One region of the Exiguobacterium sp. SH3S1 genome, then DNA from elsewhere that is predicted to be linked to it. Evidence: riboswitches for the same ligand, from Rfam matches in the RefSeq annotation. Region 1 holds a riboswitch; each other region holds the start of a gene.
The links. Region 1 has a riboswitch for thiamine pyrophosphate ahead of thiT (energy-coupled thiamine transporter ThiT). Riboswitches for the same ligand answer to the same signal wherever they lie in the genome.
Positions count from the first base shown of each region.

Region 2: it holds a riboswitch for thiamine pyrophosphate, as region 1 does, so the genes downstream of both, EVJ26_RS14515 (energy coupling factor transporter S component ThiW) here and thiT (energy-coupled thiamine transporter ThiT) in region 1, are expected to answer to the same signal.
Region 3: it holds a riboswitch for thiamine pyrophosphate, as region 1 does, so the genes downstream of both, EVJ26_RS04740 (thiaminase II/PqqC family protein) here and thiT (energy-coupled thiamine transporter ThiT) in region 1, are expected to answer to the same signal.

Region 1 is NZ_SJUW01000001.1:207,873-215,456, forward strand. It holds gene EVJ26_RS01090 (thiamine diphosphokinase) at 8-595, opposite strand; gene thiT (energy-coupled thiamine transporter ThiT) at 595-1,167, opposite strand; TPP riboswitch at 1,242-1,341, opposite strand; gene rpe (ribulose-phosphate 3-epimerase) at 1,361-2,017, opposite strand; gene rsgA (ribosome small subunit-dependent GTPase A) at 2,019-2,903, opposite strand; gene pknB (Stk1 family PASTA domain-containing Ser/Thr kinase) at 2,947-4,884, opposite strand; gene EVJ26_RS01115 (Stp1/IreP family PP2C-type Ser/Thr phosphatase) at 4,890-5,624, opposite strand; gene rlmN (dual-specificity RNA methyltransferase RlmN) at 5,633-6,718, opposite strand; gene rsmB (16S rRNA (cytosine(967)-C(5))-methyltransferase RsmB) at 6,721-7,584, opposite strand, start outside.
Region 2 is NZ_SJUW01000003.1:16,878-24,461, forward strand. It holds gene EVJ26_RS04455 (MMPL family transporter) at 1-43, shown strand, start outside; gene EVJ26_RS04460 (methyl-accepting chemotaxis protein) at 224-1,681, shown strand; gene EVJ26_RS04465 (putative quinol monooxygenase) at 1,783-2,067, shown strand; partial or broken gene EVJ26_RS04470 (VOC family protein) at 2,082-2,789, shown strand; gene EVJ26_RS04475 (LTA synthase family protein) at 2,814-4,265, opposite strand; gene tnpB (IS200/IS605 family element RNA-guided endonuclease TnpB) at 4,444-5,676, opposite strand; gene EVJ26_RS04485 (VOC family protein) at 5,865-6,263, opposite strand; gene EVJ26_RS14515 (energy coupling factor transporter S component ThiW) at 6,268-6,531, opposite strand; TPP riboswitch at 6,595-6,693, opposite strand; gene EVJ26_RS04495 (hypothetical protein) at 6,718-7,038, opposite strand; gene EVJ26_RS04500 (aminoglycoside phosphotransferase family protein) at 7,083-7,584, shown strand, end outside.
Region 3 is NZ_SJUW01000003.1:58,688-66,271, reverse strand. It holds gene EVJ26_RS04765 (RNA-guided endonuclease InsQ/TnpB family protein) at 1-880, opposite strand, end outside; gene tnpA (IS200/IS605 family transposase) at 885-1,283, opposite strand; gene EVJ26_RS04755 (SDR family oxidoreductase) at 1,553-2,188, opposite strand; gene thiE (thiamine phosphate synthase) at 2,212-2,844, opposite strand; gene EVJ26_RS04745 (hypothetical protein) at 2,822-2,971, opposite strand; gene EVJ26_RS04740 (thiaminase II/PqqC family protein) at 3,008-3,250, opposite strand; TPP riboswitch at 3,331-3,435, opposite strand; gene pelG (exopolysaccharide Pel transporter PelG) at 3,497-4,945, opposite strand; gene pelF (GT4 family glycosyltransferase PelF) at 4,926-6,344, opposite strand; gene EVJ26_RS04725 (DUF2194 domain-containing protein) at 6,341-7,584, opposite strand, start outside.

The DNA.
Region 1 (7,584 bases):
TTTTTGTTTATTTCTTTATATACATAATCAAGACGTTGCCGCTATGAACGAGCAAGTCCGCCTCTTCCGCCGACCACTCGTTTGAGATCGTCAGCGCCTCATGGCTGACGACGTCATGGTTCTCGAGCGGGTACTTGACGCCACGAATCGAGACCGAGGCCCGTTTCCAAGGTACGAGCGACAAGTAATGGTCAGGACGACGCGGGAGACGATAGTCCCCTTTTCCGACGAGGCGGACTTCTTGCCCGTCTGCGAACAACCGCATCTCGGGGTACGCCTCGAGCAGACCGACGTTGCTGAGCGTCATATCGAGTCTGCCTCCGAGTGCACCGTACACGTCGATCACGTCCGCCCCTTTCCCTCGTGCCGCCTCGAGAGCGATCTCAAGGTCGGTCACGTCTTTTTCAGACGGATAACGGACAGCTTCCTCCGGCACGGTGCCTGTGAACGAATCAAAGTCACCGACGAGCAGGTCCGGCTTCATCCCACGGTCGAGCAGCGTATGATAGCCGCCGTCGACGCCGATGACGTAATCGGCGTTCCGAGGAAGCTCAGGGACCGCTTCCGGGCTCGCAGCCACAATCAAGACGCGCATTATCTGATGTCCCGTGTCGCGAGCGTCGCGAAGCGCGGCGCCGACGTGAACAAGATCACGATCACGACCGCCGAGACGAGGAACGACGGCAACATATACGTCAAGTTATAGCCGAGCGAGTACAAGACGACCGGTCCTTCCGCATACTCGGCGAAGAAGACGATGCCGGAGACGACGTGCGCAACATATCGGAGCGCCGAGCCGATCAACGCCCCGAGAATCAAATAGAACGTGAGCGTTTTCTTGGCGCCGTCTTTTGCCGACTGTTTGACTTGACCGGCGAAGATACCGGCGACTCCGACGAGGCCGTAGGCGACCGTGTAGTCGAGTAAAAACTGGACCGGTGTGAAGATATAGGCCCCAAATAACAGTTGTAGCGTCCCGACAAGCGCGCCTGTCGCGAGTCCGCCTCTCAATCCATGCCGATACGCCATCACGAGAATCGGCAGCATCGCCAGGCTGACTGCTCCGCCTTGCGGCAACCGATATGGGATGAGCATGTCAAAGATCAGTCCGAGCGAGGCGAACAGCGAGATTTCAATGAGCGCCTGTAGTTTTAAACGTTGTTTCATCTTATTCCCTCCTTGATATGAGTGAACGACAAAAAGCAGCATGACGTAAACGCCATGCTGCTATCGTGTAGCAACGTGCATTTTCGCCACATCCCTACGTCCGTGTGAACGGAACAGGTTCAAAGGGTTAGCTCATGCCTCTCAGCCACAGATGTGACACCCCTTGCGACAATATTTGTTGTTCTACAGACGATTATACACGAGACGCGTTGCGAATGCTATCGATTGCGTCTTTATAGCTCGGTTCGTTATAGATGGCCGAACCGGCAACGAGGACGTCAGCACCTGCGTCGATACAAAGTTTTGCCGTCGCAGGATTTACCCCGCCATCGATCTCGATTTCGAAGTCGAGACGACGCGCTTGGCGCATCTCGCTGAGCGCCGCGATCTTCGGGACGACCGCTTCGATGAACGCTTGGCCGCCAAAGCCAGGGTTCACGGTCATGAGCAACACCATATCGACATCACCGAGCACGTGCTCGATTGACGACAACGGTGTATGTGGGTTCAAGACGACACCACACTTAGCGCCGGCTCCTTTGATTTGTTGCAATACGCGATGCAAATGGTTTGTCGCCTCGACATGGACCGTGACGATATCGGCGCCTGCTTGAACGAAGTCCTCGACGAACCGTTCCGGCTGGTCGATCATCAAATGGACGTCTAATACCATGTCCGACTTGTCACGCAAACTTTTGAGTACCGGCAGTCCAATCGAGATGTTCGGCACGAACTGACCGTCCATGACGTCAAAATGAATGTAATCGGCCCCTGCTTCTTGGACCGCTTTGACCTCTGCCTCAAGGTTGGCAAAATCGGCCGACAGGATCGATGGTGCGATTTTAATCATGTTAGTACCTCCGTTGTCTATCTTTTAATTCCTCCATAAACGTAACATAGTTCGCATAGCGGGTGGAAGCGATTTCTCCGGCCTCGACCGCCGCTTTGACGGCACAACCTGGCTCGTTCAAATGGGCGCAACCACGGAATTTACAGTCATCGTGCCGCAAGACGAATTCAGGGAAACACCAACGCATCTCCTCGACTTCAAGTTCTTCCGGGAACTCAAGACTCGAGAATCCAGGTGTATCGGCGACGAACCCGTCCGCGAGTGTGATGAGCGTGACGTGACGCGTCGTATGCTTCCCGCGGCCAAGCGCTTTCGAAATCTTACCAGTCGCGAGTTCAAGCTCCGGTGCGACCGCGTTCAGCAACGAACTCTTCCCGACGCCGGTCTGTCCGGCGAATACGCTCGTCTTGTCTTTGAACGCACTGCGGATGAGCTCGATCCCAGCTCCGTCTTCGGTCGACGTCTCAATGACTTGATAGCCGATCGAACGGTATAGCGCTGCCGCCGCACTAATTTTTTCCTTTTCAGCTTCTAGCAACAAGTCCATCTTCGTCAACACGATGATCGGGTGAACTTGCTTCGATTCGATCAAAATGAGAAAGCGGTCAAGCAAATGAAACGAGAACGCCGGCTCTTTCACGGAAAAGAGCAGAAACGCCTGATCGATGTTGGCGATCGGCGGACGGACGAGATGGTTCGACCGCTCATCGACAGCCATGATGTAGCCGGTCCCGTCCCCTTGGTCTTGAATATCGACGTCGTCCCCGACGACGGGCGAAATGTTTCGGTTCCGGAAGTTTCCCCGGGCGCGACATCTGATTTCAACTTTCGTTTCGGTCATGACATCATAAAATCCACCTTGCAAGCGAATAATCGTTCCTTTCATCCTGTTTCCTCCTTAGAAAAGAGGTGACGCGCACGCCACCTCTTCATTGTGAATCTTTTGCTTGGGCGTATGTCACCGTATCGGTCCGAACGACTTCTCCCTCGACTTCAATCGTCGCGGTACCGACTTCGTCCGGAGCAATGACGAGCGTATAGGAATACGTCGTCGTTTCTGTGATCATATCACGCAACACTTCGATCTCACCACGGGCATCGACGGTACGGATGACGACTTCGACCGGCTCCGCCTCTTCACCTTCTGCCGGCGGTTCGATTTCGACGTCCACTTCTCGCTCGATCGAGATGTCGGTCGGCTCGACCCCTTGTGAGACGATGACCGTCAGTTCCGTTCCCGGATCGACCGCCGTCCCTGACGTCGGAAGTTGACGAATGATTTGATTCGCCGGGATGCTCGTCGAATACTCATCGCGTTTCACGATTTTCAAGTTGTTTTGCTCGGCGTAAGTTGACGCCTCTTCGAACGTATAGCCTGTCAAATTGGCGAGCTCGATTTTGTTGCTTCCGGTCGAGACGACGAGCGTGACCGTCTCTTCCGACGCGATAACTTCCTCACCTGGCGTGATCGACTGCGAAATCACATCTCCGCTGTCGACCGTTTCGGACGATTCGGATTGGATTTCAATATCTGTGAAATCAAGATCTTTCAACGTTCGTTCCGCTGCTGTTTGCGACAATCCCTCGACGTCAGGCATCTCGACCGTCTCTTTTCCAGCGGACACGACGATGGTGACGACCGTTCCGCGCTTCGGCTTCCGTCCAGGTTGCGGGTTTTGCGAAATCACGTCGCCTTCAGACACGTTGTCACTCACCCGGTCTGTCGTCTCAACGATGAATCCGGATGCTTCCAGTTCAGTCGTCGCATCACCGACGCTCATACCGACGACATCAGGCACGACGGCACGTGACATTTCATCTGCAACCACATACGCGGCAACCCCGCCACCAATTAATAAAAGAACGAGCACTAGCCAGAGCCACCACTTCTTTTTCTTTTGTTTCTTCGGTGTCGCCGATTCCGGTTCGACTGCAGCTGCCGGCTGCTTGACGACTTCTTTCGGTTCTTCCGGAACGACAGGTGCCATGACGAGCGTCTGATCAAATTCGTCTTGTTCTGTCGGCATCCGTTTCGGTTCGTCCGCGCGGTCTGAGCTGAGCGACGTCAAGCAGTCTTTTTTAAAAGCAGCAACCGAGGCATGTCGTGCCCCCGGCGATTTGGCGAGCGCCTGCATAATACAGTTCTCAAGCGCTTGTGGAATTTTAGGGTTCAAGTCGAGCGGTCGGATCGGATCATCTTGCAAATGTTGTAACGCGACCGCGACCGGCGTCTCACCGATGAACGGGACTCGTCCTGTCACAAGTTCGTATAGCACCGCACCGAGCGAATAAATGTCTGACTTCTCATCGGCAAACTTGCCACGCGCTTGTTCCGGAGAGAAGTAGTGGACCGACCCGAGGACTGACATCGTATGGGTCAGCGTCGCGTTCGACATGGCCACGGCAATCCCGAAATCGGTCACTTTGACGTTCCCGTTTTGGTCGATCATCATGTTTTGCGGTTTGATATCCCGATGAATGATGCGATGGGCATGGGCATGATCGATCGCATCACAGATCTGTCCCATGATCCGTAACGCTTCCTCGATTGATATGTACTCTTCCTGTAAATATTGTTTGAGCGTCATACCATCGACATGTTCCATGACGATGTAATAAATGTCTTGTTCATCTCCGACGTCATAAATGGCGACGATGTTTGGATGGTTCAGACTGGTTGCCGCATGGGCTTCTCGTTCGAACCGGCGTATAAATTGTTCGTTATGCGAGAATTCAGATCGTAACACCTTAATGGCGACGGTTCGGTTTAAAATCTCATCGTGAGCCCGGTAGACATTTGCCATGCCGCCGCTACCGATTTGTTGTTCGATCCGATAACGATCGTTGATTCGTTCTCCACTTCGCATCGGATTCATCCTCTCTTTCTATCTGTGAATTGGACGAGCGCCACAGTGATGTTGTCGCTCCCACCCAATCGGTTGGCTTGATCGATCAACATGTCCGCCTTAGCGTCCGCAGAGATGGGACGAGTTAAGGCGTGTTTGATGGCTTCATCTGTCAGGTGAGTCGTCAAGCCATCCGTACAGATTAAAATCGTGTCGAACTCGGGGTCGGCAAACACTTGCAGATCAGGTTCGACGTGCTCTTTTGAGCCGATCGCACGGGTGATAATATTTCGTTTCGGGTGGATCCGCATTTCTTCTTCCGTCAATTCCCCAAGTTGTTTTAGCACGTTGACGTAAGAATGGTCTTCCGTCAATTGTTGGAGTGTTCCGCCACGAAGGGCGTAGACGCGGCTATCGCCGATGTGCACGATGACAATCGTTTCGTCATGCCAACAGACGCCAGCGATGGTCGTCCCCATCATGACGAGATTAGACTGCTTCGCGAATTCAAGCACTTGCTCATTTGCCAGCTCCACGTTATCACGGAACCACGTCTCCATCGCTAACGGTGTGGCCGGAAGCGTCGGAAAGGCGCGACGAAACTGCTCGATGACGAGCCCGCTCGCGACCTCTCCTGCTTCATGCCCCCCCATGCCGTCGGCGACGAGGGCGATCCCGGCATGCTCGTCCCCTAAAATCAAGACGGCATCCTCGTTTTGAGCCCTCACCTGCCCACGGTCGGTTCGGTATGCTAATTCCATCTTCCTGATTACCTCGTTTCTTGTTCGCGCTCCTTCGCTCGAAGCTGCCCGCAAGCCGCATCGATGTCCGAACCTTGTTCGCGACGAATTGTCACGTTCACTTTTCGATCTTTGAGCACTTTTTCAAAGGCAAAAATTTGATTACGTGGCGTGCGCACATAGTCGCGCTCAAGCACATGGTTGACTGGAATCAAGTTGACGTGGCATTTGACGCCTTTCAACAAGTCGGCAAGCTTGTGGGCATCCTCTTCTGTATCGTTGACGCCACCGAACAAACCGTATTCAAACGTGATACGACGTCCACTCTTCTCCGTGTAATAGTTGACGGCTTCCATCAACTTGTCCAAGTTATAGGCACGGTTGATCGGCATGAGACGTGTCCGAACTTCCGTCGACGCCGCATGAAGCGAAATCGCAAAGTTAATGCGCATCCCTTCGTCGGCGAACTTGTAGATTTTCGGCACGATTCCGCTCGTTGAGACGGTGATGTGGCGTGAACCGATGTTCAAACCGTCATCGTGGTTGACCGTGCGCAAGAAACGCATCAATTCGTCATAGTTGTCAAACGGTTCGCCGATTCCCATGACGACGATCGAGTCGACACGTTCACCGCTCACGTCGAGCGCCCGTTGAACATCTAATACTTGAGCCGTGATTTCTCCGGCTTCAAGGTTACGTTTCAACCCGCCGAGCGTCGATGCACAGAACGTACAGCCGATGCGGCATCCGACTTGTGTCGTGACACAGACCGAGTTGCCGTATTCGTGGCGCATGAGTACCGTCTCGATCGAGTAACCGTCTTGGAGCTCGAACAAGAACTTGATCGTTCCGTCTTGTGATTCCTGGCGGACGAGTTCTTTTAACGTCGTCAACTGGAACGAAGCATCGAGTTTTTCACGAAGCGGTTTCGACAAGTTCGTCATATCATCGAATGACGTCACCCGTTTGACATACATCCAGTCATATAACTGTTTCGCGCGGAACGACTTTTCTCCTGCATCGATGAGCCATTGTTGGAGTTCAGGGTATGTGAGCGAATATAAAGACGGCTTGGCACCGACTAATGGGGTTTTTTCAACTGCTTTTGGATTCATGTTTATACCTCTTTCTTAAATGCGGCGATGTAGAAGCCGTCCGTTCCGAACGTCGTCGGAAGTAGTTTGAGTTCGGCGCGGTCCGATGACACCATCGGACGTAACACTTCAGGAAGACGATCTCGGAGTGTTTCATCCCACGTCAATCCGTTCGACAATATATAGTCGGCCTGCCGTTCATTTTCAGACGGGTCGATTGTACATGTCGAGTACACTAGCGTACCACCTTGCTTCAGTAGTGGCAAGACAGCGTCAATAATTTCACGTTGGATGATCGGCAGTCCAGAAAGGGATTCTTTGTCCTTCGTCCATTTAATATCTGGCTTGCGGCGAATGACACCTAGACCCGAGCACGGGACATCGAGCAAGATGCGGTCAAAGCTCTCGCGTTCGAACTCATCTCCGGCGTCTCGGGCATCGAGGGCTAGTGCGGTCACTCCATCGATTTGCAATCGCTTCACTTGTCGTTCGATCAGTTTTGCCTTATGAGGGTGAAGGTCGAGCGCCACGAGCGTCCCGCCGTCCATCCGTTCGGCGGTGTGCATCGCTTTTCCGCCTGGCGCGGCACACGCGTCGAGCACGCGTTCGGTCTTCTCGGCACTGAGCGCGTCGGCGACGATCATCGAGCTCTCATCTTGAATCGACAAAAGTCCTGCGTCGATAAACGGCGTCGTATGAACGTTTCCGGACTCGATAACGAGACCGTCTGACGATAGATCAGAACGTGACGCTTGTACGCCTGACTCGGCGAGGCGTTCGATCATCTCGTCGACCGTGATTTGTTTGCGGTTGACGCGAACTGTCACCGGGGCCGGCTCGTTGTTCAACTTGCACATCGCCTCTGTCGCCTCAATCCCGTACGTGTT
Region 2 (7,584 bases), on a different contig from region 1:
CGGAGATGGTGTTTGGTGGCCGTTCAAACGAAAGAATAAATGACTAAACAAGACGTCATTCAATTAAACTGTCCCTCAATTGTTAAGTACAAATGACAATTTGAGGGACAGTTTTTATTTGTTTAGTCAATGTGGGCAGAATAGCGAAAAACAAACTTCATATTTGAAAAAATGCACCGAAATATAGTGTAGATCTTTATTCTACTGAAAGAAGGCAACAATCATGGTGAATCATTTTGAAAAAATGAGCTCGTTGTTAGTATCGCGTATGTTGATCGTTTTATTTTTCCTCTCTTATCCGATTATGGGTGTTTTATACTGGATCGGGGAGCTCGCTGGACAAGACGCAGTCAGTTTTATTGTGGTAGGGAGTGTCATTCAGATTGGGTCATGGCTCGGCCATCGCTTCTATGTAGAGCATGCTTGGTTGAAGTATGGGCTCGTCACATTGATGTACATTGCGGCTTCAGCGATTATCTTGACGCTACCAGGTGCGGCGATTCAAAATGTCGTCTTTCTTTACATCGTGTTGACGTTGATGTACTTGAATCGTCATCTTGTTCTATATGGTAGCATGCTCGCGCTAATCGTCTCGGTCTCAGCTGTCTTGATTGGGCGCTTTTCATTTGCAACGCCGCTCGACCTCGTCATTTGGTTCACGGTGCTCACAATGGCTTTGTCTGGCGCGTACTTTGTGTCCTTCTTTGGCGCAAAGTTGTTGCATGAGACGTTCGCACAGCAAGAGAAAGCAGAACAACATGCAGGAAAAATCGAGCTGACAATGGCGAAAACGACAGCGAGTGCGACTACGCTTCACGGAGCTGTCTTCACGATGAATGATTCAGTCGATTCAGTCACAAATGCTTCGGAACAAGTGACGGAACAAATCGGTTCGATGACGAAACGAACATCTGAACAGGCAGGTCTTATCCAAACTGTCGCTTCACAAATCCATTCAACTGTACAGGCGTTTGAACGAATGCAGCAGCAGCTCCAGGAGACAACGTCTCAAGTGAGTGGCGTCTTGCAGGACGCTCACGTCTCGCATGAAAACATGGACTCGACAGAACGTTCGCTTGCTGAACTGAACTTAAGTATCGGTGAAGTCAATCATGCGTTTAAAGGGTTGGCGGAGCGCTTCCAAGAAGTACGGACGATCACGGGGACGATTCAGCAGATTTCATCTCAGACGAACCTGCTGTCGCTCAACGCCTCAATTGAAGCGGCGCGAGCGGGTGAGCACGGGAAAGGGTTTGCCGTCGTCGCGTCCGAGATTCGAAATTTGTCGGCTCAAACCGCCCAAGCCTCATCTCAAATCAATGATATTATCCAACTCGTCATGCAAGAGGTACAAGTGACGGAACGGGCGATCGATGGCAGCACAGAACGTTTGTCGACGCAGGAAGAACAAGTCCGTAAGAGCGGGACGTCGATTCTCTCCATGATTCAGACGACAGGTACGGTCGCGAGCACGGTGGATGAGACATCGACCCAGCTCCAAGTCGTCGCTTCAGAACTGAACAAAGTCCATCAAGTGACGGGCCAAATGTCGGCACTGATGACAGCTCTCGAAGAGAACAGTCAAGACGTGCATGTGTTGACGACGTCGCAGCAACAGGCGTTGGCTTCGTTGAAAGATCAAATTGCAGAATTGAACGAGATTGCGAACGAACTCGTCTAAACGATGGACACGCCTTGAAAATAGGTGTGTCCATTTGCGTATACATCTCTTCTAAAACGGGAAAAGTTTTGCGTCAGTCCTAACATGAGGAGGAACGATCAATGGAAATTACAATCACAGCTATCTTAAAGGCTCACCCGGGCAAAGAGAGTGAGTTGCGTCAAGCACTCGATCAGGTCATCCCACCGTCGCGGCAGGAAGAAGGGTGTCTCGCCTACGTGTTACACGAGTCGATCGATGCGCCGGGTACGTTCGTGTTCTACGAGAAGTATCGGGACGAGACGGCGCTCGACCATCATATCAACTCAAGCCACTATCAAGCGTATCGGCAAGCTGCCGAGACGTTACTCGCTGTCCGTGACGTGTACCGTTTGCGAGAGGTCTGAAAGGAGACAGTCCGATGATCACACAACCGATTATTCCGTGTATTTGGTTCGAACAAGACGTCGAAGCGATTGCCGATTGGTACGTCTCGATATTTCCTGATTCATTCGTCGATTATACGACGAAACTTATCGACACCCCGCCTGGCGAGACGACGGTCGTCACCGTCTCACTCTTTGGTCAGTTCTTTCAATTGCTCGGTGCGGGTAACTTGAAGGAGCGGAATCCGTCCTTCTCCTATATGATTTCGCTCCCGACGTCAGAAGAAGTCGATACGCTGTGGGACAAGTTATCGGACGGTGCTGACGTGCTCACGCCGCTCGACACGTACGACTTTAGTGAACGTTACGGCTGGTTGAAAGACAAGCACGGTGTCTCTTGGCAAATCATGCACAACGGCGGCATGGACATCCAGACGGTGACGCCGTGTCTGTTGTTCGTCGGGGAGGCGTTCGGCCGGGCCGAGGCGGCGATGGACGATTGGGTCACAGTGTTCCCGGACTCGTACGTGCTCGACGATCAGATGATCCGTTACGATAAAGACGATGGCCCAGAATTAGAAGGGAAGTTGAACTACGCCCGTTTCGTCTTATCTGGACGTGAGTTCATCGTCATGGACAGTGCCGAGCATCACCAGTTCGCTTTCAACGAGATGCAGTCGTTGATCGCGTTTTGTGAGACACAAGAACAAATCGATGCGTATTGGGATGAACTATCGTCCGTACCTGAAGCCGAACAATGCGGTTGGCTACAGGACCGCTACGGCGTCTCCTGGCAAATCGTTCCGTGGGAAATGGAAGAGATGCTGACGACCGGCACGCCGGAACAGTTGGCGCGGGTAACGGCAGCGTTCTTGCCGATGAAGAAGATCGAGCTGACCGAGTTGCGGAAAGTATATTGAAACGAACCATGCCGCCCTTAGCGAATCAGGGCGGCATGGTGTTATTCGCGTTTTGTTTTGGAGAGTGCGTCTTTCTCGATGATCGCCATAAAAGACGACTAACGAATTATTCCACGTCCCGTTCGCCTTCAATTGATCGACCATCAACCCGACGGCCGCGTCGACGTAATGGACGGTATGGTAATAGTTTTGAAGCAGCGGATCGTCATATCCGGTCAAGTCCAAACGCTTCTCTTCTTCCGGAATGTCGTACGGCGTATGGCTCGTCAAAGCGACCATGAACGCATAAAACGGTTCCGCTAACGTGTCCATCGCTTCGACGGAAGTGGTCAAGAAGTCTTTGTCGTTAAGTGCCATGCCGATCACGTCCTGAGCGGGATAATCGTCTTTGCTGAAAAAATGATTGAAGCCGATATTGTCATAGACGTTGTCGCGGTTCCAAAACGTTTTGTCGAACGCATGCATCGCGGCCGTATCATAGCCGGCTTGGCGCAAACGTTCAGGTAAGGCGTCAAACGTATGGTCACCGTACTGAGTGTACACCGAACCGGATTTGACCGGGTAGAGCGAGGTGTTGACCGTGAATTCCGCATCCGACGTCCGGCCTTCGTGCGTCTGATGATAGAAGTTCGGGAAGTACAGCATCTCGTCACGAAGCGCGTTCAAGTTCGGCGTCAGTTCCTGTCCGTTGATCGTCTGTCCGATCACCGACGTCTGGAACGACTCGAGCTGCAGCATGATGACGTTCGTATCCGCCGTTGTCTTGACGTCAGTTGGAGTCGAGGTACCGAGCCGCGTCTCTTCTTGTCCGGTTAAGTCGCCTCCGAAGCCGAGTTGGTCGCCGATGCCACGGAACAAGTCGAGGCCGTGATACCCCCAAAAGCCGTACTCGTAATATTCACGCATGTTTGAAATCGGTGCTTGCTCGTCATCATTCGGCTGACTGACGGTTAACGGAACGACGAAGGCGGTCAAGCCGATGACAAAACCGGCAGCGGCGATCCGGCGGTTTTTTCCTGTGACTTGCGCAGGTCTTTTTCTCATATAGACGAGGACAGCGGTATAAAGCACCAAGTCCGCGAACAATAGAAAGTCGGTCGGTTGAATCAACGTCAGGAAGCCGCCGCCGACGTCGCCCATCTGACCAACGTCTGACAAAAGCGCGACCGACAACAGATTGCCGAAATAGCGATAATACCAGACGTCGGAGATGAGGAGTGTACTGTGTAGAAACAGCGAGGCGAATAAAATCCAGCGCCGTGTTTTCGTCTTCACGAGCAACGCCCAGCTCGTCATCATGAGAATCATCCCGATGTTGACGAGTAAAAAATGAACGTTGAACGCGCTCGCGGTCAAGACGCTGAATAAAAATAGTTTGGCAAGTGATAGTGACAGATAACTCCAATAATCAAGATGTTTCTTGAACTACCCCCACCTACGCTGCGCTTAGAGGTGAGGGATTCCTGGGTCATCCGGTCTAACGACCGAAACCTGACCAGGCTAACCCCGTCGTCCCGACGGTTGAAGAGGCCAGGATGCGTTCGGCCTCTCGTTTGAGGTTCAGTCCTGCGTTGACATCGCGGTCGTGGTGGGCGCCGCAGTTCGGGCACGTCCACTTACGCAAGCCGAGATGTTTCACGTCTTTGTGTTGATGGCCGCAACCTGAGCAGAGCTGGCTCGAGGCGAAGCTCCTGCTGACTTTCACGACCTGTTTGCCGTACCAGTCGGCCTTGTATTCGAGCATGCGGAAGAACGCCGACCAACTGACGTCGGCGATGGCCTTGCTCAATTGGCGGTTCTGCTGCATGTCCTTCACCTGCAGCGTCTCGATCCCGATGACGTCGTGGTTTTTGACGATCTCGGTCGACACCTTGTGCAGGAAGTCTTCTCGCTTGTTGGCGATCTTCTCGTGGATGCGCGCGACCTTGCGCTTCTGCTTCTGGTAGTTCTTCGCCTCGGACAGCTTCACCTTCTTACTCATGGCGATGAGCCGACGGCGTGACAGCTTGCGCTGCTCGCGAGCAAGTTTTTTCTCGAGCGACTTGAAGTGGCGGTCGTTCGGGTACACCGTCCGGTCCGACAAGATTGCGAAGTGCTTCAGACCGACGTCGACGCCGACCGAGGAGCCGGTTTGAGGAAGCGGCCCGATGTCCTGCTCGACCTTCAGGGAGACGAAGTACTTGCCCGTCGCGTTCCGGCGGATCGTGGCGCTGAGGATCCGGCCCTCGACCCGTCTCGAGTTGGCGAACCGGACCCACTTCAGCTTCGGCAGTTTGAGCCGTTCCCCGACGATCGACATCTCGGGGTTTTGCGACCTGCCCTGGATGTTCGTCGTGTACGACTGGACCGGGTTCCGTTTCGACTTGAAGCGCGGGTGCCCGTTCTGTTTCGTGAAGAGCCGCTCGTAGCCGTCGGCCAGGTGCTTCAACGACCACTGCAGGGCCGTGCTGTCCACCTCCTTCAGCCACGAGAGCTCCTCTTTCATGGATGGGAGCGCGTCGGAGCACGCGCCATAGGACAGTCCCGCACCGCTCGCCTGGTACGTCTCGTCCCACTTCGCCAGGAAATGGTTGAAGACGAAGCGGGCGCAGCCGAGCGTCTTGGCGATCAGGACCTCCTGTTCCTTGGTCGGGTAGATGCGGAATTTATAGCCCTTGTGTGTCGACACGCCGTTCACCTCCTCTAGGTATTTATACCCAGAAAAGGTCATGGCGATTCATCACCCACTTTCGCTAGGGCTTCGCCCCGATCGCTTAGAAGTGGGCGTATTCTCGCCTATTTTTGATAAATAGCCTCCAAACGGTACGTACACGCTGTATTTCTTTTTATGTACCTGTTCGCAGACAGCGGGAAACATGGAGGTGTGCGATGCGGACGAAAAAAAGCGAGGCGAGCGCCTCACTTAATCAAAAACGTGTCCCGAAGCTCGATAATCGTGCCTTCTGGGGCTTGTAGTTTGCTCAGGTGGCCATCGACGACGAAGTAGATATTCCCGCCGTGTTTCGGCAAGAACGTGACACCGAGCGCCTCGAGCCGACCGACTTCCGCTTCAAGGTCATCGACGTACAAGGCGAAGTGAACGGGTCCGGCCGCATGTTTCGAATACGGCGATAACGTCTCGTCGGTCTTCGCCGTCTGGAGTTCGATATAGAAGTCGCCGAGCTTGAGCCAACTGTTGAACGCCCGGGTATGGAAGTTGGGTGACTCTTGGACGAGCTCAAAACCGAGCGCTTCATAAAATTGCTTCGACGCCGCGTAGTCGGGCGTTTGGATACAGAGATGGTGGATTTGTTTCATCGTGTCACTCCTTTGCTTTCATTTTAGCGAATAGGAGCCTGAAGCGGAACTTTTCTTGAACGAAGACGTATACGACACCGAGGAGGGATCCGGTCACGAACGCGACGAGGACGGCACCAATCGGACCGACGGTGACGGCGGCGATGACGTTCACCATATGTTGCACCGGATAGGCCCTGGCGACACCGGTCGGGATGGAGATGAATAGGGAGCCGATGATGGCGATGGCGATGAGCATCGCCATCCAAGTGAGTTGTTGAATACGCATGAAGTGTCTCCTTTCAAAATGAAAACGCCACTTCTCCAAGTGGAAAAGTGGCGTGGACAGACAGACGTATCCAAGCCACTTCCCTACGCTGGTATGAGCCAGATCAGGTTCGAAGGGTCCGGCAGTTGCCGTCTCAGCCCGAAGGCTCCCCTAGTGGTCGTTTATTGGTTTGAGTATAGCATAACGTTATTTTGTTGCCTCAATTTTTCGCGGTCGGAAGATGAAATAAATGATACCGCTATACAGGGCGTATAAAAACAGGGAAAACACGAGATTGATGAGCCACGGGAGTGTACCCATAAATACGGTGACCGAGGCGTTACGGAACCAGCCGAGTGAAAGACATAGTCCGACAAAGCTGAGCACGATCGTCGTCCAAAAGCTGATATCTGGACGCCTCGACACGCGGCGAACGACTAGACCGATTATGAAGCTGAAGACAGCCGTCGTACCTAAATACATATAGAGTAACGCATCAACCGGGTATGAATAATAGACAACGTCCATATTATTTCCTCCTAAACGAAGTGTGGTGAAAGGAAGTGAGGTCAGTGAGGGGTGCGATCCCATGGCGTGACGAGTCTTACCGTGAACAGTTCGAGCACTGGCTCGATGGTCACGTGCCAGGCGTGACGTGGCGGGTTGTGAAAGATACCGATTTGACATACTTGATGTATGGAGAGTACGGAGCAGACCGTTACTACGCCAAGGCGGTGACGCCAATTAGTGATGGCGAGGCTGAACTGTCGATGCATCTAGCCGAACGGCATCCGGGACTCGTCCCGGAGGTCATCGCCATTGACGCGACACACAACTGGCTATTTATGCGGGACATCGGCGGGGATGCACTTCGCGAATACCCTAAGCACAGTCGGTACGAAGCGGCTGTGCGTCAATATGCGAAACTACAGAGAAAAGAAGCGAATTACATGGATACTCTTTTGGCCTACGGCATCCCGGACCGGCGTCCGGCTCGTCTAAAAGAAGAGATACGGACGTATTTACCCGAGTTATGTACGGGGTTAGATCGAGATAGGGCAGAGGCGGTGCTGG
Region 3 (7,584 bases), on a different contig from region 1:
CCTTGTACTCGATGAACAATGCCAAGCGATAGAACGACCAGGTGTGCAGGTTCTTGTTGTGTTTACGGCTTGTTCTTGCCGTCTGTCGGATGTTCGCCAGTTTTTCTAGGCGGATGACAGAAATATGATTCTCTTTCGCGAAGCCGACGATCTCACGACTGACCTTGTGATCTTTGTCTTTCATCCAGCGCTGCTCTTTGTTGTTCAGTTTCTTGATCGCATTCAGTTTCTTCTTTTGACCGAGCTCTTTCCGTTTCGCACGGAACTTGCGTTTCATGTACTTGTTCTCGCGCCCGTTCCCGAAGAATCGCACCTTGTCACAACTTGTGGACGCGACGGCGGGGACTTTCAGGCCGAGGTCCACCCCGAGCACGTTGGTGCCCCCCTTCTCCGTCGTGGGGACCGTGACGGCGATCTGGGCGATCCACTTGTTCGATTTCTTCGTGATGCGGAGCGTCCCGAGCTTGTGCGCGAGGAGCGTGGCGTGGCGGTTGTCCGGTTCGACTATCTCGGCGCGGATCGCCGTCTTTTTGACCTTGCCGTCGATTATGATGGGGAAGGAGATCGACTCGAAGTCGAACGAGTAGTTCTGGTTGTTCCAGGTGCAGTACGGTTTCTTGAGGACAGGGACGACCTGGAAGCCCTTCTTCTTCGCCCTCCTGAACACGCTCTTCGCGTCCTGGATGGCCTGGTTCTTGACGGCGCTGGGCAGGTCGGAACTCACGTTTTTGCTCGTCAGTTTTAGGCTTTCTCGAGCCTGCACCATGTCCGAGACGAGCTGGTTTGTCGTGCGGATATAGGTGTCCATCATCCGCTCTAAGATCGACTGTTGCGCTTTTGTCGGATGAAGTTTGATGTTCACGGTCAATGCCTGTGACACGGTGTCACCCCCTTGTCTTTTGTTCCTCGACATAACGTTTGATGGTCTCACTGGAGACGTTTCCCGCCGTCGAGACGAAGAAAAATCTCGTCCAGAGGCTCGTGAGATGTGTGAGATGCGGAAACTCCTCCCTTAGCCGCTTCGACGAGACGCCTTTGATGCGCGCCATGATGTCAGACGGGCTGAGGGATGGCAACGCCGACAAGAATAGATGCGTGTGGTCCCGATCACACGCGATGGCGATGAGTCGAATGTCGAGCTCTTCGCAGACATCACGGACGATCTCTTTGAATCGTCGCTCGAACAAATCGTCATCAAATAGTTTTCGGCGATACCTCGGGCAGAACACGAAATGATAACGGATCATCGACACGGTGGTTTTGGTTCTTCTGTAGTTGTTCATACGTTTATGGTATCACTTTGTTTGTTTTAGTGATACATTTTCTTGGAATAAGATTCTGCTTGTAGATTTCTGAAGTTCCGACTAGCGGGACCCCGAAATCAAGCTCACGTTCATCCCACCACTAAAGGAGTGGGCTTTCTCGTTCGCAAATTCTGTAACGCGTCATCGCAAATCGCATAGTCGTTTTTCCTTGCTACTTGATTTGGTACATCGCTCGGTCACATCACCGCGAAAAAGCGAGCGGATTCGAATCCGCTCGCTCGCATGGTTTATATCGTTTCTTCGATTGCAGTGTCACCTTTGACCAAGTCGATGGCTTTGTTTGCCGCTTCTTGTCGACCGATGACATGGGCCAAGAACGCTGCGACATCCGCCCGCGGAATCTCACCCGTCGTCACGTTGTCGACGTTCACTTTGCCTGTACCGGCATCGTCTGTGAGCGCGCCTGGACGGACGATCGTATAATCGAGTCCACTCTGTTCGAGCAAACGGTCCGCATGATGTTTCGCCACGTAGTATGGCTTCATCGAATCAGGCCATGCCGAGCGGTCTTCCGCTTTCAAGGCACTGAGCATCACGAAGTGCTTGATGTTACCGTTCGCTTGGGCCGCCTCGACGCTTTTGGCTGCACCGTCTAGGTCGATAAGTAACGTTTTGTCGGCTCCCGTGCTGCCGCCCGAACCGGCCGCAAACACGACTGCGTCCATGCCGCTCATCGCTTGCTTCAACGTCTCGACATCACCTTCTAAGTCTCCGAGAACCGCCTGATAGCCGTTCGCTTTGAACTCGTCTAGCTGCTCTTGTTTCCGTACCATCGCGGTGACTTCGTGCTTCCCATCCTGCTTCAATCGTTCTACGAGTTGCTTTCCAATCTGTCCATTCGCTCCAATTACAAATACGTTCATCTGTCTTCCTCCTCAAATAAAATTCAGAGACAAGCGAAACGCCGTGTGGCCATGGCCACGTCCGGTGCAGAAGCAATGGCCGAGATGACAGCTACGCCGTCAGCCCCGTCACGCCGAATCGCTTCGACGTGTTCAGGCATGATTCCACCGATCCCCACGATTGGCAAATGCTGAAACCGGGCTCGCACTTGCCGAATGGGCACCGTTCCGTTCACTTCGGCCGCGTCTTGTTTCGACACAGTCGGATGAATCGGCCCAATTCCGACATAATCGGCATATCTCGAAGCCGTTGCGGCTTGCTCGAGCGAGTGGACCGAGACACCGAGACACTTCTTTGAACCGATTCGCCGACGAACGACTTCGGCTATCGCATCTTCTTGTCCGACATGAACTCCGTCCGCATCGAGTTTGATTGCCAGCTCGACGTCATCGTTGACGATGAACGGGACACGGTACTGTCGACAAAGTGGATGCAACGTTCGTGCCATCGCTTCTTTTTTATCCCCATACAGTGGCTCTTTACCTTTTTCGCGAAATTGAAAACATGTCACGCCGCATTGAAGCGCCGTTTCGACCGTCTGAACGAGGTCAAACGTATCTGCCGTGCCGCAGATGAAGTAGAGCTTTAATCGCTCAACGATAGGCGATGGATTCAATGGAAACCACCTCCTTCGGGTGCTTGTTGTACGCCCAATGATTTGTCAGTCCATGCCCGCTGCCGATCTGTAATCCGTGGGCGATGGCAATATGGATGAACTGTTTTTCCGTTAGTGCCGCTTCCATAACCGTCCGTCCGTTCGCGTGCTCCGCTGTTAGCGATCATGACCGGATCGAGCTGGCGTGCGTCAAAAAACGGCTCGCAAGTTCCATCTTCGGGGCAAGAGTCACCCCTTTAGCCTGAACTTTCGAAAATTGATTCAAGTAGTACGAGTCTTGCATCACGTAATGCCGAAACTTCGCCTCGTCGAGCGTCCCGTCTCCGAGCGCGCGGACGAACGGATGGTGGAAACTCGCCTCAAACAAGGCGTCGGCCTCTTGGCGGATATGTGCGGTAAACGTCATCGTATTCTCCTCCTTTGCATAAAAAAGACGCCGCCTCCCATAACGGAAGCGGCGTCGGCCATACACAAAGAGTGTGAGACAGGACGTTTCGCCCACTTCCCTCCGCTAGCGTGAACTAGATCAGGTTCAAAGGGTCTGGACCTCGTCCATCTCAGCCGCGTCAAGCGACTCCCCTAGTGGCAAACATTATGAAATTTGGTCATCTTCGACCACATCATATCAATCTTTTTGAAAAATGCAAACTCTTTAACGCGAGAAGCGACGGTTGAGCGCGGTCCCAAAATGCGAGAACCGTTCTGTCCCGAGCTTACGACGGTTCGAGGCCGCAAACACGTAATAATCGACCTTCCCCATAAAATAAATCAAGCGCAGTCCTGCGATAAAGAACGTGATCGTCGTGCTGACAGCAAAGCCGACCCCATACCAATCGATCCCGCGCGATAGTAACGACAACGTGAACAAGGCGTTCAGTATGAAGAACGAGAGGCTGACGAACAACGCCCCACGCCGGTCCTCAAAATACAGCAAGAGCAGCGTCAGTACGAGAATCATCGCGTTCGCGAACGCGGCGAGCGTCGTCATCCGGAAAATCTGGCCGACTTCTTCCGGGACACCGATCCACCCGACGAACACACCCGCCATCAGGATCGCGAACAAGGTGACAACACCTTGACTTCGCCCAAGTCGGATCAATTCATTTTTCAACACCGTCGTCATCGTCTGCTTCGCTTTCTCAATTTGGTGTAACGCCCCGCCATAATTGATCAAGCCGTAAAACGTTCGGTAGCGCTCGTAAAACCTTGTCTCGACAGCGACGACGAACAAGAGCTGGGTCGGGATGATCGTCAAGTACGACCAGAACACGGCCGTGTCATAATACGGATTGAACACGAACGAATCGGCAATCACCATGCGCCCTTCACCAAACCAGATGATGAAGTTGGTCACCCAGATCCCAAGCACGTATAACACACCGATGGCGAACAAGTCCGGATACTTATCAAAGTACCGGAAGTATGAAAATTCTCGCGTCGCATACCTGAGCGGGAACGTTCGGAGCATCGCGAAGAATAGCCCGAACAGCGTCACGACCATCCCAACGGTAAAGCCAAACAGAAGTTCGAGGCTCGATGGGTTGACCATGAGACGACTGATCAAATAGACGCTCGCGACTGAAATAACCCCGCCTAGCAAGAAGCTGTAAGCGACCGCTTGATAAAATTTGGCGGCGCTCAAGAACAAGAACATGACCCAGATAACGTTGATGGTCATGAATAAGACGAACAGGACGAGCTTATAGGCTAAACCGAGCGGTGAAATCAGCCAAAACACGCTATACATGACGACGGCAGCAAGAATCGTCACTTTTAACATGCCGGTGAAGACAGGAAAGATCTCATGGGCTTTCTTTTCATAAAATAAATCGGCCACGTATCGCGTGACGACGAGCTGCTGAAAACTAAATAGAATTTGCGAGAAAATGAACGCGTAAGACACGGATAGCATAAACAGCGTCCGTTCCTCGAGTGACAACATCGGCATCTGAAACGCCAACCATTGAATCGTACCGACAACGAGGATGACGATCAGCCAAGGGCCTGATGTGACGAGCCCGGAAAACGTGTACGCCTTCAGTCTTGAAGAGTAATAGTCTTCTTGAAACAACTTTTGTAACTTAAACCCGATGCCCGCCATACTGTTCCCTCCTCGCTTCATAGATGGCTTTATAGCGGTCGACGAACTGTTGCAATCGATAATACTGACGGACACGCTCGCGGCCGTTTTTACCGAAGCGCATCCGTTCGCGCGGATAATCCATCATCCATTCGACTTTGTCAGCGATGGCTTCCGGATGGACCGGAGGAACGATGAAGCCGGCCGGACCGAACGGATCGTCAGCGCGTCCGTAAAGTAGTTCCGAACAAGCCCCGACATCGGTCGCCACCCAAGGGATGCCAGCCGCCATCCCTTCTAAAATGGCGAGCGGCTGCCCTTCCGATATGCTCGTCAACAACAACAAATCAAATTTCGGCAACCAGTCTTGCACGTTCACTTTCCCGACGAGTTCGACATAGTCGGTCAGCCCGCTCTGCTCAATCAGTAGATGACACTCTTCAGCGTACTCTTCGTCCTCATCAAGCGGACCCATGATTGTCAGTTTAAACAGCCGATGGCGCTCTTGAAGGATTTTTGCGGAATAGATCATCGTCTTCAAATCCTTGATCGGAACGAGGCGGACGATGGCCCCAATTTGGAACACATCATTCTCGGCTCGCTCAAGCGTAGCGCGGATATGACGGTCGTCAATCCCGTTGGCGATAATTTTTGTCTTCTCGCTAGGCGCCCCAATCCACTCTTGATATTCGCGATTCCGCTCAAACAGCGTGATAATCTCATCGGCCGCGTTATACGCCTCGCGTGACAAGTGGTGGAAAAAGCGAACCCACCTCGGTTTGTAAGGGGACGGAATCCAATAAGACTGAAGGATTTCTTCCTCGCGTTCACGTGAGTAGATGCCGTGTTCGGTCAAAATGAACGGGATGCCTTGCGTCTCTTTCATGTAAGATGCGACGACGCCGGCGTAGCCTGTCGAGATGGAGTGGACGAGATCGACTTTTGGTAACGGTTGATGCAACACACGCAAGATCGGCATATACATACTCTGCCACATCCAAAAATAGTCGATGAACGATCCGCCGTTCATTTCTTCTGCGTAAGCTGCTTTTACGTTGCTCCAAAAGAACTCGCTTGAGAAGAAGGCTTGGCTTGACGGGACTTGTTTCCCGAGAATGCCGAGCGCTTGCCGATTCGGGTTTTTCAACATGAGCCATTCGGAAATTTTCCGTTCGTCTTCGGCGTCGAGTTTCATTCGACCCTTCGCCTTTTTATCCGTATCGCTTAAATAAAGGTGCGTGATTCCTGACACGTTTTGCGGCAACTTATATTTCATATCTTCTGGTCGCTTGACCGACGGCTGAATCGAGATGATTTCAAACTCGACTTCCGGCATCGCTTCAATCAGCGTCTGCGTCCAACTCGAGACACCTCCGCTCACATACGGGTAACTCCCTTCTAACACGAGCCCAATCTTCATTGTGGGTCCCCCTTGATGGCGATTTCAGCGTTCGCTGATGTCAATTGGACGAGATAGAGTGGACGGTCCGCCTCCATCTGCTCGACCGTACCGAATGCGAACTCGCCTGTGTCCAATGATTGGCCGACTTTTAGACGGACGGTAAAGTGTGACGGATTGACGAGTCCGTCCCCAGTCAAATAAATGGTCTCGTCATCAAACGTGACGTTCAAGTCTGCCTCTTGATACGTGATTAGTTTTTCCGTCGCATAGTGCTGTGTATAGGCTTCCAGGTGAGGATAATGGTCATTTACGTCGTGGACGATTTTGCGTAGGCTCGTAAACATCGTATCCCAGTCTCGACCGAAGGCACGGTCTGGGTCGATGACGTCATCCGGGTGGATAAAGTGTGAAAACACTCCAAAGTTAGCGATGGCATCAACCATTTGGAAAATCGAACCTCTTTCTTCCCCGTAGTCACTCGTGATGCGCGGGAAATGATAGATTCCGGCATGTGTCGTATCAAATTCGAACTCTTGGACAAAATCACCACTTTCCGGGTCACCGGTATAGAGTGACGCAATCGTCCGCAGTTCAGGCAACGCCTCAGCAATCGCGTCGACACCGGTACGATTGAGTGCATTCGAAGGTGGGACGTATGATTTGAGTTGTTCTGCCGGGAAATAGTTAGCAAATACCGATTCTGCCTGTAGCAGCGAACGCTTCATCTCGTCCTTGTCTTTCCACGGAATATATCCGTACGTCGGATCGATCGGTTCATCGGCCGTGACAAGCGATTGGTGGTTATATCCGTGCAACCCGATTTCACCACCCTGCGCCAATAGTTTTCGGCCGAAATAGAGCATCGGGAACTCGCCGCGTTTAATCAATTTTTCATCTAGCAGTTCCATCTCTTCTTCGTACGTCCCGATCATCGCGCCCGTGTAAATGATGTCGTCATCTTGAGCCATGTCGACCATGTCTTTCCACCAATCTTCGGCAAAGAAGTCTTTAACCGATTTATCGAGTGGTGTCGCCGAGACATCTTTCATCTTGCCGTCCATGACTGGAGCCGGAAAGTCATCGATATACATGAGCTTAATCGCCGCTTGGGCACCCACGAACGCAGGCGGTAACGTTCCGAGCGTTTGGACGAACAGTCCGCGAATCATCTTTTGATCGGTGGTCGTTGTATTCCAGTACAGAACGTTCCCGTCACCGACCTCATATTCCCAAAGGACGGGAAACCCTTCCGCTGACA